Regions from separate parts of the Bacillus sp. GbtcB14 genome, predicted to be linked through region 2. Evidence: predicted binding sites of a transcription regulator. Region 2 holds the regulator's gene; the other holds the start of a gene.

Region 1 (10,088 bases), on a different contig from region 2:
TATTCGGATTTTCATATTCCATAAAAGCACTGTCTGACCTCATAACATTATTTCGTGTCTCATACTTTCCATCTGTACGTTCAAAATAATTTCTTTGTATATCCCAAAACGTATTCTTTCCCCAGTCGCTATAACGCGATAACCCAAGCAAAAATTTCGGTGCAGCTATAATATTTTCTTCCTTTAATTCACTGTACTCTTCCCTCATATTTTGATTTTGTGCCACTGTATAATCTGTCACATACATCTCTTTTAAAAATGAGTTTGGAGCAACAGAAATACGCGCTAAGTGCATACGAACATTTTCATCTTTTTTCACTTTTTCTTTGAAATAAGACGCGTATTCTTTATAATCTAGTACCTTCGTATGCGTTTCATACAATGCATCATCTGTTAACTGTAGCGTCACATCTAAAATCACGCCAAACAATCCGTACCCTCCAATTACATACGGAAACAAATCAGCATTTTCTTCTCTACTTACATTACGCACCGTACCATCTGCCATTAACAACCTAAACGACTCTACTGTATCAATCAATGCTTCATGACGAATATCACGCCCATGTACATTTACACTTAATGAACCACCAACAGTAAAAATGTTTTGAGATTGCATTACTTGAACTGCCAGACCATATGGATTTATTTTCTTCTGAATATCATTCCACGTGACACCGCTTTGAACCGTGATTCGCTTCTTCTCCGGATCAAATTCTAATATTTTATTATATCCTTTCATATCGAGCATCGTACCGTTCGGATAATATGTTTGTCCTCCTTGACTATGTTGCATACCAGCGATAGAAATCTTCTCTCCTGAAACATTTGCATCTCGCACTAATTGTATTAACGAGCGCTCATCTGTAGCACTTTCAACACGTTTTATTTTTGTCGGAAGCAATTTGCCTACATCACTCATAGTAGGATGATCAAGTTGTTTTTTATATGTATGTACAGACGTTGCAAGCAAAGCGGTATACGCTACAATGACAACTGCTATCTTTCTTTTTTTCAAATGACACTCTCCTTATTAGCAACAAAAAGAGATACCCATTCTTTCAGGTACCTCCCTTAACATTCATTACTTTGCTACTGGTATCTGTATTGGCTCAAACTTTTCGTACGATGTATATTTTGCATTCGTAATAATGTGTGCCTTATCCCTACCATTACTACTCATAATCATATCAATCTTCGCTGATTCATATTTAAAATCTTTTGTAATGATATATTCTCCATCCACTTCTTCTATCTTTGCGTTTTGCGCTTGTAGCATTTTCTTCTGCGTTTCATCCATGCTAGTTAACATACTTTCTGTTTCTTTCCCTTTTAATGTGAACTTCAGTTTGTATTTATCTCCGCTTTTCTCCATCTTCATTTTATCTAACACTACTGCTGGCACTTCTAAATTATCTATAATATCTTGAGTTGCTTTCATCCCACCAGCATTTAATTGCTCCTCTGGTACAGATATAACTTCTCCTGTAGCAGGATTTTTCACCTGACCTGCAACTTTACCATCCACAGTATATACTACAATATCCGTACCAGAAACATTCATTTCAGAACGAGAATTCTTTGTCTTTGGCTCTAATTGCATCTTAGCCTTTAATATATCCATCTCTGTTCCCTCAGCTTTTATCCCTACATCATATGTCATCGTTACATGTTCTTCATTTTTAAAAGCTTCGTTCGTTTTCGTGAAAACATCCTTCGCGGCTAATTCCTTTTCTTTTTGAACTGATTCTTTTTTCGGTTCATCCGTCTTTGCTGTTTTCTCATTACTACATCCTGCACCTAACATAACCGCAAATACTAGACTAGAAGTTAAAATAAGTTTTTTCATAATTCCCCCTCCTTCCCCAAAGGATATCATCTATTTCTCTCTGAAATCTATATAATTTTTAATCTCCCTATTTAACTTTATTCCTCTCATAGCAACATTTTTAAAGAACTAGTTAAATATGATGTAATAACAACTCATTTCAGGAGGTCATTATGAAAGCAATAATTTGCACAAAGTATGGACCACCTAATGTTCTCAAACTTCAGGATGTAGCGAAGCCTACTCCCAAAAAGAATGAAGTATTAGTTAGAATTCACTCAACAAGTGTAACGACTGGAGATTGTAGAATGCGCAGCTTTAATAGCCCTCTCTTATTTTGGATTCCTATGCGGATCATATTAGGTTTTAGAAAACCGAGAAAGCCTATACTCGGTGTAGAGTTATCCGGTGAAATCGAAGAAATAGGAACAGATGTAACTCAATTTAAAAAAGGAGATCAAATTTTTGCATTAACAGAGCTTAATGTCGGTGGTTATGCAGAATATACATGTATACATGAAAGTGGATTAATAGCATTAAAACCTACCAATGTAACGTATGAGGAAGCAGCAATTATTCCCTTTGGCGGAACTTCGGCACTACACTTCCTACGAAAGGCCCGTATAAAAAGGGGGCAACAAGTGCTAATATATGGCGCATCTGGATCAGTAGGAACAGCTGCCGTACAACTTGCTAAATATTTCGGTGCAACCGTTACAGCTGTTTGTAGTCATTCAAATTTTGCACTAGTGCAATCTTTAGGAGCTGATAAAGTAATTGATTATACGAAAGAAGATTTTACTAAGCGGGGCGAATACTATGATGTTATATTTGATGCTGTTGGAAAACATAAAAGATCCCTTGGAAAAAAAGCATTAACGCCTACGGGTGTATATGTATCTGTTAATGGCATGATGGCAAAGGTCAGTAAAGAAGATATGTTTCTACTAAAAAAACTAACTGAAACAGAAAATTTAAAGCCTGTTATTGATAGAACTTACCGATTAGAAGAGATTGCTGAAGCCCATATGTATGTAGAAAACGGGCATAAAAAAGGTAACGTTTCGATTACCTTAAAATAAAATATATTCAGAAAATAGCATTGACAATTCTTTTTGTAAGATTTACTATTAGTACCATATTAAAAAACTACATACACATACTCTTATCAAGAGTGGCGGAGGGACTGGCCCGATGATGCCCGGCAACCGAGCTTATGACGTATAAGCTAAGGTGCTAATTCCTGCAAAACGAGTTTTCGTTTTGGAAGATAAGAGAGGAACCTATTTTGTCTATTCGGCACCTCTCTTATTTTGAGAGGTGCTTTTTATTTTGTAACGTATATGAAGGAGGAATTATAGATGAAAAAGGTATTATTGAGCATTGTAAGTGGAGCGGTATTATTGCTAGGTGCATGTGGTGCTAATTCTGACAAAGAGGTAAAAACATTAGATGAGAAAAAGATTACTGTCGGTGTAACAGGTGGACCACATGAACAAATTTTTGAAAAGGTAAAAGAAGTAGCAGCGAAAGATGGGCTCGAAATTGATGTAAAGGTATTTAATGATTATGTAGCACCAAACGTATCCCTAGATGAAAAAAGTCTTGATGTAAATAGCTATCAAACGAAATCTTATTTAGACGTATTTAAAGCTGAACGTAATATGAAATTAACGGAAGTATTTTCAACAGTTACATTCCCTATGGGCGTATATTCTAAAGACATAAAAGATGTAAAAGACTTAAAAGAGGGCGACGCAATCGCTGTACCAAATGATCCAACGAATGAACTTCGAGCTTTAAAACTATTTGAAAAAGCAGGTGTTTTAAAAGTGGATCCAAAGGCTACAGAAAAAGCGACTGCGAAAGATGTAATTGAAAATCCAAAGAATTTAAAGATTGTTGAATTAGAGGCATCTCAATTACCGACACAACTAAGTGAAGTGAAAGCAGCTGCAATTAATACAAACTTTGCATTAGGTGCAAAATTAAGCCCTGCGAAAGATTCTATCTTCCGTGAGGGAAAAGATTCACCATATGTGAACTGGGTCGTTGTTCGTACTGAAAATAAAGATGATGCTGTTGTAAATAAATTAAAGAAAGCCTATCAATCTAAAGAAGTAAAAGAATTTATCGAGAAAAAATTTGATGGTTCAGTTTTACCATCTTGGTAGGAGCTGACGATAATGATTGAATTAAAAAATGTATCCAAAGTATTTACAACAAAAAAAGGGAATGTAGAAGCTCTTAAACCTACTTCCCTTCAAGTAAAAAAGGGCGAAGTATTTGGAATCATTGGATATAGTGGCGCTGGTAAAAGTACATTAATTCGATGTGTAAATTTATTAGAAAAACCAACGACAGGAAATATTATCGTAAACGAGAAAGATTTAACTACACTGTCGACAAAAGAATTAGCAAAAGCGAGACAAAAAATTGGAATGATTTTTCAAGGGTTCAACTTACTTAAAACCGTTACCGTTTATGAAAATATTGCATTACCTTTACGCCTATCGGGGCTTCCCAAAAATGAAATTGAAAAAAGGGTAGAAAAGTATCTACGTATCGTTGATCTTTTTAATCGAAAAGATTCATATCCAAGTGAACTTTCTGGCGGCCAAAAACAACGTGTAGCAATCGCTCGTGCACTATCTCATGAACCTGAAGTGTTATTAAGTGACGAAGCAACGAGTGCTTTAGACCCCGAAACAACTGAATCTATCCTTGATTTGTTATTAAAGATTAATGAAGAAATCGGGATTACAATTTTATTAATTACACATGAAATGAATGTCATCCAGCGTATATGTGACCGAGTTGCTGTTATGGAACATGGAGCAGTAATCGAAAGTGGGACTGTGAAAGATATTTTCACCAATCCACAACATATAACAACGAAGAAATTCGTAAATAGTGCATTTGCAGCTAAAATTCCAGAAGAGGTACAAAAAGAACTACAAAGAACCGGAGAAATCGTAACACTTTCATTTATAGGAAACTCTTCTGGCGAACCAGCATTAGCTATCGCTACAAAACGTTTTCAAGTGTATCCAAATATTTTATCCGGTAATATCACACAGTTAAAACATGAAGCATATGGGAAACTAGTCATTCATATGCAGGGTGAAAAAAATGAAGTAGACCGCGCTTTATCATTCTTACAAGAGCAAGGGATCATTGTAGAAGGAGGTAGAACAGATTATGGGAAACAAGTCCTTTTTGGATGAATGGGGTAAAGTCATATGGGAAGCAACAATCCAAACATTTCAAATGACATCTATTTCACTATTCATCTCTATCCTTATTGCACTGCCACTTGGTGTCACACTTGTTTTAACGAGACCTGGTGGACAGCACGAAAATAAAATCATTTATCCTATTCTTAATACCGTTATTAATATCATTCGCTCTCTTCCATTTATCATTCTATTATTCTTCATTTTACCTTTCACAAAGTTTCTAATGGGAACATCCATTGGTGTGCAAGGTGTTATCGTACCACTTGTCGTATTCACGGCTCCTTATATTGCACGATTAATGGAGACAGCTTTATTAGAAGTGGATCGTGGTGTTATTGAGGCTTACCAAGCAATGGGCGTTTCTACTATAAAAATCATTTGGCACGTTATGGTGAAAGAAGCTCGTCCCTCCCTTGTACTTGGCTTAACAATTGCAACGATCGGTTTAATCGGTGCAACAGCAATGGCTGGACTTGTAGGTGCTGGCGGTTTGGGTGATTTAGCGTATCGATTCGGACATTTACGCTACGAACCTGAAGTAATGTATGCAACAGTCTTTATTTTAATTATCCTCGTTCAAGGGTTGCAGTCTTTAGGAAATGGTGTTGCACGAAGATTGAAGAAAGATTAAAAAAGAAGGTATCTCACCAGGGTGAGATACCTTCTTTTTATCCCTCTATTTGTGGACAGTAAGCCCCCACCTCAAAATTCAGCGGAAGAAAAGAAGTTAGGTGGGGAATCAACTGCCCGTAAAATCCCGATTGGTGAGGGTTAATAATCAGTGGGGGATGCCCCCCACTGATTAAAGTTTCACTTTATCTTTTAAATCCACCCTCTGAATGAATAACTTGTCCCGTAATCCACTCTGCTTCTTCACTTACTAAAAACTTAATAAGTCTTGCTGCATCCTTTGGCTCACCAATTCTGCCAAAAGGAAACATTGGTTTTAATCCTTTCTTTATCTCTTCATTCATCCACCCTGTGCTAGTTGGTCCTGGATTAATTGCATTCACTGTTATTCCTAAATGGGCCACTTCCGCCGATAACGTACTAGTAAGAGCATCAATAGCTCCCTTTGTTGTTGCATATGCCAGTTCTCCTGCCATAGGCCCTTGAGATTGCCCCGAAGTCATATTCACAATTCTACCACCGGATTTTTTATCAAATCCTCGGGCAAATTGACTACTTAACAACGTAGTCGCACGAACATTTACCATGTAATGCTTATCCAGATCTTCAGCAGTCAAATTAGAGAAGTCATTATTTGTAGAATACGCCGCATTATTAATTAATATATGAGGGTAGCCCAGTTGTTCAGTAACTTTATTTATAAGCTCTTTCGGTGCATCACTCTGAGTTAAATCTAACTCCATACTCGATACTTTCACACCGTTTTTTAGTAACTCTTCTTTTAATTGTATTTGTTCACTTTGATCAACGCCCCAAGGCATCTCTTTATCGTAAGCTGTCCAATATGTAAAAAATATATCGTATCCTGCTTCAGCTAATTCTTTACAAATCGCTGCGCCTATACCATCTAGACGACTTACGCCTGTAACAACTGCTACTTTATGTTTTAATTGATTCATCATATACTCCTCCAATTTTAAAGGATGCATATTTTATATAAGAGATATAAATTTCCCCACATAAGTATCTATCCTTACAAAGGGGATGTACAAGCCAAATATGCAGTCCTTGCATGATTTACAGATAGCTAAATAACCCCTCACTTATGAGAGAAAAATTCATCTATCTAATTTCTAATCATTACAAGTTCATCCACATATTGAGTCCTTGTCTCCTTTCCATATATCTCTATTCTTAGTTTATCAAAACAGATAAAATGTTACAAAAAATAAAACAATTATTCACAACCTACCCTTGTTCACATTCTCTCCATTGTGAATTTTTTCACAATTAATATATAATAAACTTGTAAATACAATATTGGAGGGATTTCAATGGTTATCAATTTTTTAAGAACTGATAAACGTGCTACTTTCATATTATTACTTTTACGGCTTTACATAGGATATGCATGGCTCACTGCTGGAATAGGTAAAGTTTTCGGACAATCCTTTGACGCAAGTGGTTTTCTAAAAGGCGCTATCGCTCAGGCGTCAGGTGATCACCCTGCTGTACAAGTTTGGTGGGCAGATTTCCTTCAACACTTTGTTCTTCCAAATGCAGATCTATTTAGCTTTTTAGTTCAATGGGGCGAAGTTTTAGTAGGTCTAGGTTTGATTTTAGGTGGATTAACAAAAACAGCTGCATTTTTCGGAATCATAATGAACCTTTCATTTTTATTAAGCGGAACTGTTAGTGTAAATCCAAACCTGCTTATTTTAACTATGTTCATTTTAGTTGCAGGACAGAATGCTGGACGTATTGGATTAGATGGCTATGTTTTTCCTAAACTTTTCCGTAAAAACAACCATGAAACATATAAATTAAGTAAAACTGCGTAGTAACAGTTTACTTTTAAAATATAAATAAGAAAAAGAGCCTACGTATAGGCTCTTTCTTATTTACTCTAAATCTTATAGTCATTTAAATCTTCTCAGTAATGATTTAAACGCAGTTTACAACAAGCTGACTCAGTTGCACAGCAAAAACACCTGTGCCAATATCCATTATATAGTACTAAAAATCTTTCATACTTTCTCCAAGAATATAGTGTGAAAACCACATCAAATTCTGCTTCATAATGGCCACATGAATTCCTGGCTGATTAGAACTATATGCCATTCCTTTAAATATCATTAATTCTGTATCAACTTCCATATCTCTTAACCCTTGATGTAGCTCATATGCATTTGTAATTGGAATTCTTGCATCTTTTTCCCCATGTTGAATTAAGGTAGGCGTACAAGCTGATTTAATATATGTCATTGCTGATGTTTTCTTATATATCTCTGGATCATTCCATGGAGTATCTCCTAAATACATTCTAATAAAGTAAGGGATATCTGTATGTACATAATGAGTACTCCAGTTAGTAATTCCGCCCCCCACCGAAATAGCTTTGAATCTACTACTAAATGTAGAACAGAAAGCTGATATATATCCCCCGTTACTCCATCCCATTACTCCTACTCTATCTTTATCTACAATCCCTTCTTCAACTAGTTTATCCACTCCAGATATCACATCCTCATAGTCAGCAATTCCTTGTTTCCTATGATTTGCTTTTAAGAATTCATTACCATAACCAGAACTTCCCCTGTAGTTTGGTTCTAAAACGATAAAGCCTTTTTCAACAAACTGTTCAATCGGATACTTCTCATTAAAACAGTCTGAAAATATCGGAAAGGACGCCCAAGCCGGACCACCATGGATTACTACTAATAAAGGATATTTTTTATTTGCGTTAAACTCTACAGGGGTTGATAAAACACCCTCTATTTCAAGGCCATCACTACTTTGCCATGAGATGATTTCCCTGTTACTTTTAATCTTGCTTTCGAAAAAGCTATTTTCATTCGTTATTTTTTTATCATCCAAATAGATTTCAAAAGTTTCATTTGTTATAGCCTTATTATAAGCTATATGGTTTCCATCCATTGTTATGAAGGCATCCATTATAAAGCCATCTACTTTGTCACTTAACATTTCCACAGTGCCATCCTCACATAGCAATCCAATACAGTAATTCGTTTTATCCTGCCATCGAATTAAAATTCCTTTAGCTGTCCACTGTAATGGCATAATCGTACTATCAAAATTTGTTAAAGGGACAATTCGTTCTCCAGTATTCAGATCATATATCTCTAATGTACTCTCTTGTATATGGTTTTTATAGTAATCCTTCTCTCTTATGCTTGCTGAGTAACATATTTTGCTGCCCTCAGGAGAAAAACAAACACTCCCTCCCAATAACTTATCTGTATTCATCTTTTGTAGTTCCCTAGATTCAACATCTAATATGTATAGATCACCATTCATATGATCATTTAGGCTTGGTGTAGCCATACATACAACCTTTTTCCCATCATTTGAAATATCAAAATTATGTATATAAAAATCCTTACCATCCATTAGTTGATAAACACCGTTAATCTCGCGTTCCTCTTTATCATTTTGTATCACTTTTTCTATTTCAATGTAATATAAACAATTGTTCTGGTGTTCCTTACCTACATGTTGAAAATCTCCATATAGTTCCTTACGTTTCTTTATTTCCTCACATTCTTTTGACTGTGCAATATAATAAAAACCTTTACCCGTAGGATCCCATTTGAATGTACTGATCCCTTCTTTCTCATCAGTAATTTGAACCCTATCATAACCATCCATTGACTTAACAAAGATCTGATTTTCCCCATCACCAACAGGGCTAAGGTATGCGATATCCCTAGAATCTGGGGACCATATTGGGCATGTACTATCTATATCCATATTCATATTCGTTAATGGATAACTTTGCCCTTTATCTGTTTCATATATCCATACATGATTTCTATATGTATTGCTCTTCCAGTTAGCTGTTCTCTTAACAAACGCTACGTTTTTTCCGTCATCGCTTATATTTGTACTTGATAAGGTCGGTAATGAAATAATCTCTTCTATACTTAAATATGTTTTTTCATTCACTTTCATTAATACCCCCTTGTAATGTCCATAAATCTCTCGTCTCTTTTTGTAGTAATAAAGGAAATTGTTCACGAATACTTAAAATAATAACGGAAAATTCAGATAAATAAAAGTAGTTTTATTCCAAATCCGATAAAATAAAGTAAAACTTTTATTAGCAGGGTTCTGTCCATCTCTCTCTATCCATTTTTCAATTTTAGATATTCTTTTTCGACACAAAAATACCCCTTTAGATAAAATATCTAAAGGGGTACAAATTCATAAATTTATTTTAAAGCCATAACTATATGTTCATAACCAACAAAGTCACATACTAAAAAGTTCTAAAACCATCATCCCTACGTTCAAGGGAAAATAATCCATACAATAAAGTTACATACTGAAAAAAATAGGAGTGACAAACAAAGTTGTATACTGGCATCAAT
Region 2 (10,088 bases):
GAAAATTCCCTCGGAGTTAGTTTCACTTCTTCTCCCTCTACAATGACTTTATGAGTTGAGATATTTATTTTCATCTCTCCAATTTCTAGCTCGTCCTCATTTTGTATAGCGAAACCATTCATTTTCATATAACGGCGTAACTGAGATTTAACTCTTGCGATTAACTCTAACGGATTAAACGGCTTCGTTACGTAATCATCTGCACCCGTTGTTAGTCCTAAAATCTTATCCATATCTTGTGTTTTCGCTGAAAGCATAATGATTGGCATTTCTTTTTCTTCCCTTACTTTCATACACATGTGGATGCCGTCTACTTTCGGCATCATAATATCTAATACAACTAGATGCACTTCATTTTCTTCCAGTAAACGTAGCCCTTCTTCTCCGTCCCCTGCTTGTAATACTTTATATCCTTCATTCTTTAAATAGATTGTAATAAGATTCCTAATTTCTTTTTCATCATCTACGACAAGTATTGTTTCGTGTGCCATAATATCTCCCCCATCACTTTTTTAATCCCTAACTTCTATTATAGAAAAACTTCTGAAGAAAAACGCTCGGAAATCCTTAAGATTTTCTGAAGACGCAAAAAAGGTCTAGACTCCCCTTAAGTCTAGACCTTTCAAAAAACCCCTTTTATTTACGAACGTAGATGAAATATAGTACGAATAAAACTCCCATAACATACATAATTGGATGAATCTCTTTACGGCGACCACTTACTACCATTGTAATTGGATAGAAGATAAAGCCAATCGCAATCCCTGTTGCGATACTATACGTAAGTGGCATTGAAATGATAGTAAAGAATGCTGGTACTGCAATCTCGAATTTCTTCCAATCAATTTCACCTAAAGATGAAACCATCAAGATTCCTACAATAATTAGTGCTGGCGCTGTTACAGCTGGTGTCACAACACTTAATAGTGGTGAGAAGAATAGAGCTAGCAAGAAGAACCCTGCTGTTACAACTGCTGTAAATCCAGAACGTCCACCCGCTGCTACCCCTGCAGACGACTCAATGTAAGACGTTGTTGTTGATGTACCTAGGATCGCACCGATTACAGTTGCAATTGCATCTGCGAATAACGCTTTTCCTGCACGTGGTAATTTATTATTCTTCATTAATCCAGCTTGATTCGCAACCGCTACAAGTGTACCTGCTGTATCAAAGAAATCGATAAAGAAGAACGTTATAATAACAATCACCATTTGAACAGTGAAAATGTCTCCAAAGTGAGTTAACGCCACACCGAACGTTGGTTCTAGACTCGGTATTGCTCCCACTACAGCTTTCGGAGTATCAATTAATCCTGTTGCTACTCCTAAGATTGCTGTAAGAATCATACCGTAGAACACTGCACCATTAACTTTCTTAATCATGAAGATGATTGTCGTAACAACTCCGAAGATCGCTAGTAACGTTGTGCCCTTTGTTAAATCCCCCAACCCAACAAGAACAGCATCATTTTTCACGATAATTCCGGCATTTTGGAATCCAAGGAAGGCAATGAACAATCCGATACCTGCCGCTACTGCAAACTTTAACTCTGATGGAATTGCATTAATAATTTTTTCACGAATACCTGAAGCTGTAAGAATAATAAAGATAATACCTGACATTAACGTTCCAGCAATTGCTGTTTGCCACGGAATGCCCATCGTTAACACTGCCGTATAAGCAAAGAACGCGTTAATCCCCATACCTGGCGCTAAAGCAATTGGATACTTCGCGAATATCCCCATAACTAACGAACCAATCGCTGCTGCTAATGCTGTAGCAACGAATACTGCACCCGGATCCATTCCTGTACCTGCTGGTAACCCTTTAACATTCCCAAGTGACAGCGTAGCAGGATTGACAAATAGTACATAAGCCATAGATAAAAATGTCGTTAAACCCGCTATGAACTCTGTTTTATAATTCGTACCGAGTTCATCAAACTGAAAATAGCGTTTCATCTTACGTTTCCCCCGTTATATGATTACTCGCCGTAATCTCCCTAGCCCTCTTTTATCTATTAAAAATAAAAAAGGCTTCCATTGCATATACATGGAAGCGTTCTATGAATAAAGACAAGTTTCCCCTCATCTTTATCTAAACGCCTCGTAGTCAAGCCATTTACGGTAGCTAGGTAGAAACTTTCGGGCCATATCCCCGATATTATACGACGGCATAATATTCACTTTTCGTTTGAATTACATACTCATATTAACTCGATGAGGTGATTTTGTCAATTTAAAAACGAACATTTTTATAAACTTTTGTATTTTCGTTCGTATTAATGATGAAAACAAAAAGATCCATCTATACATAAATGATAGATGGATCTTTTTTATAATACTATTCCCACTCAATCGTTGCTGGTGGCTTACTTGTTATATCATACACGATACGGTTAACATGTTTTACTTCGTTTACGATACGTACAGAGATTTTCTCTAATACGTCCCAAGGGATACGTGCCCAGTCAGCTGTCATACCGTCGATAGATGTTACTGCACGGATACCTACTGTGTAATCGTAAGTACGCTCGTCACCCATAACACCTACGCTACGCATACCAGGAAGCGCAGTGAAGTATTGCCAAACTTCGCGGTCTAAGCCTGCTTTAATAATTTCTTCACGTAAAATCGCATCAGATTCACGAACGATTTCTAATTTCTCTTCTGTGATTTCACCTAATACACGAATACCAAGACCAGGGCCTGGGAATGGTTGACGCCATACGATCTCATCAGGAATTCCTAGTTCTGATCCTAATACACGTACTTCATCTTTAAATAACGTGTTTAAAGGCTCAATTAATTTGAACTGCATGTCTTCTGGAAGTCCACCAACGTTATGGTGAGATTTAATTGTTTGTGCAGTTGCTGTACCACTTTCAACGATGTCCGTGTAAAGTGTACCTTGTGCTAAGAAGTCCATTCCTTGTAATTTAGAAGCTTCATCATCAAATACGTAAATGAATTCATTACCGATGATTTTACGTTTTTGCTCTGGATCTTCTACACCTTTTAACTTGTTCATGAAGCGCTCTTTCGCATCCACTTTAATAACGTTCATATGGAAGCCTTCGCTAAATGTTTTCATAACACCTTCTGCTTCATCTTTACGAAGTAAACCGTGGTCAACGAAAATACATGTTAATTGGTCACCGATTGCTTTATGAATTAATACTGCTACAACAGAAGAATCTACACCACCGCTAAGTGCGCATAGTACTTTTTTGTCTCCAACAGTTTCACGGATTTTCTCTAATTCTACTTCGATAAAGTTCTCCATGTTCCATCCTTCAGAACAACCACATGCGCCGAATACGAAGTTTTTAATTAAATCGTTACCATGCTCAGAGTGACGTACTTCTGGGTGGAATTGTACACCGTATAAGTTTTTGTCTTCATTGCTCATACCAGCAATTGGACAAGACTCACTTGTTGCATCTACTACGAATCCTTCAGGTAAACCAGTTACTAAGTCACCATGGCTCATCCATACAACTTGCTCTTCTGGAAGGTTCGCATATAATTTTGATTCGTTCTCTACTTTAAGAACAGCTTTTCCGTACTCACGGTGGTTTGCACGTTCTACTTTACCACCGAAGTGTTGTGTCATAAGCTGCATACCGTAACAAATACCGAAAATCGGTAATCCTAGTTCAAAGATTTTTTCATCACAATGTAATGCGCCTTCACCGTATACACTATTCGGTCCACCAGAGAAGATAATCCCTTTTGGATTCATTGCTTTAATTTCTTCTGCAGTAATTGTATGTGGATGAAGTTCACTGTATACACCGAACTCACGAATTCGACGTGCTATTAACTGATTGTACTGACTCCCAAAATCTAAAACGATAATTGTATCATGCTGCTTCTTCAAAATAATCACCCCAACGTTAGTTCTCGTATATAAATATTTTCACCAATTTGGCAAAAAGCATTACTAATATAATAAAAAAAGCCAGTCCTCCGCCTCTAGTCTCATAACAAAGAAAAGGCAGGGGTCTGGCTTTATAAAGAAAGATAGTCTCCGCTCTTTATAAATATAAGACACACTGCCTTCATAGTCAGGTTGTTTACGGTAACCCGGTAGAGACTCTCAAACCTTATCTTTGAGGATATATGAAGGATCGTTTTATATTATCTTCCTAGATTCTAACAATGAAGTATCGATATGGTCAAGAGAGAAAGCGACAAAATTCTACAGAAATTCATTTCCTTTTCTAAAAAACATAAAAAAACATCCATTTCTATATAGAAATGGATGTTTTTTAGGACAAACGGAATTACATCATTCCGCCCATACCGCCCATGCCCATGCCGCCCATGTCAGGCATTGCTGGTGCATTTGGTTCTGGTTTGTCAGCTACTACAGCTTCAGTCGTTAAGAACATAGCTGCAACAGATGCTGCGTTTTGAAGTGCAGAGCGAGTTACTTTAGCTGGATCTACGATACCAGTTTCAAGCATGTTAACCCACTCGCCAGTAGCTGCGTTGAAACCAACGCCTACTTTTTCGCCTTTTAGACGCTCTACAACTACAGATCCTTCTAGACCAGCGTTGATTGCGATTTGACGAACTGGCTCTTCTAGTGCGCGAAGTACGATGTTGATACCTGTTGCTTCGTCACCTTCAGCTACGATAGAAGCTACTTTCGTGTATACGTTCATAAGTGAAGTACCACCACCTGCAACGATACCTTCTTCTACTGCTGCACGAGTTGAGTTAAGTGCATCTTCAATACGAAGTTTGCGCTCTTTTAACTCAGTTTCAGTTGCTGCACCTACTTTAATTACCGCTACGCCACCTGCAAGTTTTGCAAGACGCTCTTGTAATTTTTCACGATCGAATTCAGAAGTAGTTTCTTCTAATTGCGCACGGATTTGGCCAATGCGAGCTTCGATTTGTTGTGAATTTCCGATACCTTCAACTACAGTTGTGTTTTCTTTCGTTACAACAACTTTACCAGCGCGTCCTAAAGATTCAATTGTAGCAGATTTTAAGTCACGACCTAATTCTTCAGTGATTACTTCGCCACCAGTTAAAATTGCGATATCTTCTAGCATTGCTTTACGACGGTCACCAAATCCAGGAGCTTTAACAGCTACTACATTGAATGTACCACGAAGTTTGTTCACTACTAATGTAGCTAAAGCTTCGCCTTCTACGTCTTCAGCGATGATAAGAAGTGGTTTACCTTGTTGTACCACTTGCTCTAATACTGGTAAGATTTCTTGGATGTTAGAAATCTTCTTATCAGTAATTAAGATGTATGGGTTATCAAGAACTGCTTCCATTTTGTCAGAATCAGTAATCATGTAAGGAGATGCATATCCACGATCAAATTGCATACCTTCTACTACGTCTAATTCTGTTGTGAATCCTTTAGACTCTTCTAAAGTAATAACACCGTCGTTACCAACGCGCTCCATTGCTTCAGCGATTAATTGACCAACTTCTTCGTCAGCCGCAGAAATAGCAGCTACTTGTGCGATAGAAGATTTACCTTCGATTGGTTTAGAAATCTCTTTTAATTCTGCAATTGCAGCAGTAACAGCTTTTTCGATACCTTTACGAAGACCCATTGGGTTCGCACCAGCTGTTACGTTTTTAAGACCTTCACGAATCATAGCTTGTGCTAATACAGTTGCAGTTGTTGTTCCGTCACCAGCTACATCATTTGTTTTGCTAGCAACTTCTGCTACTAATTTTGCACCCATGTTTTCGAATGCATCTTCTAATTCGATTTCTTTTGCGATTGTTACACCGTCATTTGTAATAAGTGGTGAACCGAATTTTTTCTCAAGTACAACGTTACGACCTTTTGGTCCAAGCGTTACTTTAACTGCGTTTGCAAGAGTGTCGACACCGCGAAGCATCGAACGACGTGCTTCTTCACTAAATTTAATATCTTTTGCCATAATAATTGACCCCCTTGAATTTTTTAAGATTTATATAATTAACCGATAACTGCTAAAATGTCACTTTCACGTAAAATCAAGTAGTCAGTACCTTCGTATTTCACTTCAGTACCTGCATATTTTGAGAAGATGATAAGATCACCTGCTGCTACCTCTAAAGCAACACGCTCACCATTTTCAAGCACTCGACCAGTACCTACTGCAATAACTTTACCCTCTTGTGGTTTTTCTTTTGCAGTGTCTGGTAATACAATACCACTTGCTGTTTTTTCTTCTGCTTGAACAAGCTCAATTACAACGCGATCACCTAATGGCTTTAGCATGAACAATAACCTCCTCATTTTGTTATGTAAATTTTATTTATTAGCACTCAAGTCACTCGAGTGCTAACACACTTATAATAATAAATAATCTCAATTTCTTTTGCAAGTAAAAAAATCATAATTTTTTCGCAAATTAAGCTATACACTTTTCTATATAGAGTCCCTCTTCTTCTACCTTTACTATATGAATCGTTGTTTCCACTACTCGTATGTTACAATATGAAAGGACACCCTAAGTTGTTTTCGCTACACACACAACTTTCTCCTGTCTTCTATTATAATTTCAAATAAGGATTTACGAAAAAAACATAATTTAAGTGAGGTTTATATCGTAGGTAGCATACTTACATGTTATCCTACCTTATCTCATACACTAGAGTTAGAAAGGATGGTTAAACCATTTGAAAAAACAATATTGGTGGGTTATCGTTACATACATTTTAATGCAGTTATCATCCATTGCTGGATTACCACTTCTGCTGAAAACTGGACTTTATGATAACAGGGGATTTACTAGAGAAGAGAAATTTCAACTCATAACTGGCCACTGGGCAATCATTAGCTTCTTTATTGCATTATGTATCGTACTTTGGTTACTTAGAACAGATATTCGTGACAGACGTTTAGATACAACGCGCTCTACTGTTCCAGCTACGATTGGTTGGATTTTTATCGGGTTCTTCCTAGCATTTTTCTCACAAAGTATTGCCGGTATGATAGAAATGCGTGTATTAGGAATTAAACCTGGATCAGAAAATACAGCGAGACTTATGGATATCGCTAGAACGACACCTTGGTTCCTTATCGTCATCTCTATAATAGGACCTATTTTGGAAGAAATCGTATTTAGAAAAATTTTATTTGGTACACTTTATAAGAAGTTTAACTTCTTTATTGCTGCTATCATTAGTTCTCTCGTATTCGCAGCAATTCATTTTGATTTCACTCACTTATTGGTATACACTTCTATGGGACTCGTATTCGCCTTTTTATATGTAAAAACGAAGCGTATTATCGTCCCTATCGCAGCTCATGTCGCAATGAATACATTAGTTGCAGTTGCTCAAGTTTTAATGAGCAATGAACAAATTCAAGAAATGATTAAAGAAGCTGAAAAAATGCAAGGCTTTATCGGAGGATTTTTAGTATGAGAAACTCACCATTGTTCATGGCTGCATTGTACTTCCTTCTAGGATGTATCTTTACACGCTTCGCCATTACGAACGTAACAGATACAATCTGGAATATGTGGACAATACTATTCGCAGTTATGGCAACAATTGATTTTAATTTGGCACTTCGCCTTATCTTAGTTAAATTCACAAAGAAAAAACAATAATAAAACGCAGAGGTTGCTTCCTCTGCGTTTTATTGTGGATAATTCTTCAAAAAGTAAACCAGTGTTTGTAGCTCTACTGCTAAATCAATATGATGAATTCTTATATTGTCTGACACATTTAAGCGTGCTGGTGTGAAATTTAAAATACCATGCACATTCGTTTCTGCCAATCTATCTGCTACAGATTGTGCTACTGTAGCGGGTACTGTTAATATTGCCACTTGTATATCAGTTGATAAACGTTCTTCTAATTCATCTAAATGATATACAGGAATGCCCCCGATTTCTGTCCCGACTTTCTCTTCACTAACATCAAACGCCATTTCAATTTTTGTATTATTGTTTTTCGTGAAATTATAATGTAAGAAAGCGGTCCCTAAATTACCTACTCCAATAAGCGCTACACGTGTTATATCATCTTGGTCGAGTGTTTCACGGAAAAATGATAATAAATAATTTACGTTATATCCATAACCTTTTTTCCCTAACGCTCCAAAATATGAAAAATCTCTTCGAATCGTTGCGGAATCAACTTTTACCGCTTCGCTCAATTCGGCTGATGAAACACGTTGCTTACCAGAAAGAGATAAGTTTTGGATAAATCGATAGTATAGAGGCAATCGTTTGGCAGTGGCCTGTGGAATTTTTTGCTGATCCATATAACCTCTCCTCTCTTCCTATCTTTATTCATATACTTGAATCAAATACAGAAGTTTAGCACTCATGAATTTCCCTGTATAATAAAGAGAAGAAGTATTCTCTCTTTATTTTAAACTATACACTATTTTTAGTATGATTGAGAAATATAAACATGGCAAAGTTAAGAAATTATTTGAGGTGAAAACATTGATTTTATTACAAGTAAACGCGCTTACGAAATTATACGGTGCAGAAACGATTCTTGCAAACATAAAATTAGAAGTTCAAACGAAAGATCGTATCGCATTAGTCGGACGAAATGGAGCCGGAAAATCTACATTATTAAAAATAATAGCTGGTGAGCTATCCCATGATGGTGGCGAAATTATAAAACCGAAAGATGTCTCAATCGGATATTTAGCTCAGAATACCGGGTTAGAAACGTCTTTAACAATTTGGGATGAAATGTTAACCGTCTTTACACACTTGCAACAAATGGAGACAAAACTTCGAAGGCTAGAGCAAGAGATGGGAAAAGAAGAAAACTTTTCAAACGAGGCTACATATGAAAGATTATTAGCTGACTATGACCAATTACAATTAGATTATAAAGATCAAGGTGGATATCAGTACGAAGCAGATATTCGCTCGATTTTAAGTGGTCTTGGCTTCCCAGTTGAAACGCACCAGACGACGATTTCTACATTAAGCGGTGGACAAAAAACAAGATTAGCTCTCGGTAAATTATTATTAACGAAACCAGACCTACTTATTTTGGACGAGCCTACAAACCATTTAGACATCGAAACATTGACATGGCTTGAACAATATTTACAAGGCTATCCTGGCGCAATACTAATCGTTTCTCATGACCGTTATTTCTTAGATAAACTCGTTACACAAGTATATGAAATTTCGAATAAAGAAAGCAGACGATTTGTTGGTAACTACAGTAAATATTTAGACTTAAAATCAGCATTATACGAGCAAGACATGAAACGTTATGAAAAACAACAAGATGAAATCGCTAAGCTTGAGGATTTCGTTCAAAAAAATATAGCTCGCGCATCTACGACAAAACGTGCGCAAAGCCGTCGTAAACAATTAGATAGAATGGAATTATTGACTAGACCATTAGGTGATTCTAAGTCAGCATCCTTCCACTTCGATATCGAAAAACAAAGTGGAAATGATGTTTTACAAGTAAAGGATGCAACTATCGGCTATGATGAGGATCCTATTATTGAACATGTAACTATGCGCTTAACTCGCGGGGATAGCGTTGCTTTAGTTGGTCCAAACGGAATTGGGAAATCCACATTATTAAAATCACTTGTGAATAAGTTACCACTATTAAATGGTAATGTTTCTTTTGGATCCAATGTATCTGTTGGTTATTATGATCAAGAACAAGCGAACTTAACATCTTCTAAGCGAGTTTTAAATGAGTTATGGGATGAATATCCATTGCAGCCCGAAAAAGAAATTCGCACGATATTAGGTAACTTCTTATTCACAGGAGATGATGTACTAAAACCAGTATCTTCTCTTAGTGGTGGACAAAAAGCTCGATTAGCTCTTGCAAAACTTATGATGCAAAAATCGAATTTATTAATTCTAGATGAACCTACGAACCATCTTGATTTAAATAGTAAAGAGATTTTGGAGAATGCTTTAATTGATTATCCAGGCACCCTTCTATTTGTCTCACATGACCGCTACTTCATTAATCGTGTAACGACGACCGTTGTTGAGTTATCAACAGAAGGTGCACAGGAATATTTAGGGGACTATGATTACTACGTTGAAAAGAAAAATGAAATGATTGAACGCGCAGCATTTGAACAACAAGAACAGCAAGAA

Evidence for each region. Region 2 encodes Rex, which represses fermentation and respiration genes when NADH is low (regulators of the CRP and FNR family bind a similar motif). Its sites were predicted from a motif close to TTGTGAAATATTTCACAA; they were not measured.
Region 1: KVT31_RS24765 (DoxX family membrane protein) is a predicted target of Rex. The motif match lies at 6,970-6,987, and genes of this name have one in related genera.

What each region holds. Positions count from the first base shown of each region.
Region 1 covers NZ_JAGXJT010000012.1:24,617-34,704, reverse strand. The annotation lists gene KVT31_RS24800 (FAD-binding oxidoreductase) at 1-1,018, opposite strand, end outside; gene KVT31_RS24795 (hypothetical protein) at 1,085-1,849, opposite strand; gene KVT31_RS24790 (NAD(P)-dependent alcohol dehydrogenase) at 2,002-2,910, shown strand; SAM riboswitch class I at 2,991-3,105, shown strand; gene KVT31_RS24785 (MetQ/NlpA family ABC transporter substrate-binding protein) at 3,190-4,002, shown strand; gene KVT31_RS24780 (methionine ABC transporter ATP-binding protein) at 4,015-5,055, shown strand; gene KVT31_RS24775 (methionine ABC transporter permease) at 5,030-5,698, shown strand; gene KVT31_RS24770 (SDR family oxidoreductase) at 5,883-6,659, opposite strand; gene KVT31_RS24765 (DoxX family membrane protein) at 7,032-7,538, shown strand; gene KVT31_RS24760 (S9 family peptidase) at 7,714-9,669, opposite strand; gene KVT31_RS24755 (DUF1643 domain-containing protein) at 10,084-10,088, opposite strand, start outside.
Region 2 covers NZ_JAGXJT010000027.1:3,566-13,653, reverse strand. The annotation lists gene KVT31_RS28840 (response regulator transcription factor) at 1-491, opposite strand, end outside; gene KVT31_RS28835 (NCS2 family permease) at 637-1,962, opposite strand; purine riboswitch at 2,091-2,192, opposite strand; gene guaA (glutamine-hydrolyzing GMP synthase) at 2,345-3,883, opposite strand; purine riboswitch at 4,048-4,149, opposite strand; gene groL (chaperonin GroEL) at 4,290-5,924, opposite strand; gene groES (co-chaperone GroES) at 5,963-6,247, opposite strand; gene KVT31_RS28815 (CPBP family intramembrane glutamic endopeptidase) at 6,649-7,398, shown strand; gene KVT31_RS28810 (YdiK family protein) at 7,395-7,586, shown strand; gene KVT31_RS28805 (redox-sensing transcriptional repressor Rex) at 7,616-8,245, opposite strand; gene KVT31_RS28800 (ABC-F family ATP-binding cassette domain-containing protein) at 8,433-10,088, shown strand, end outside.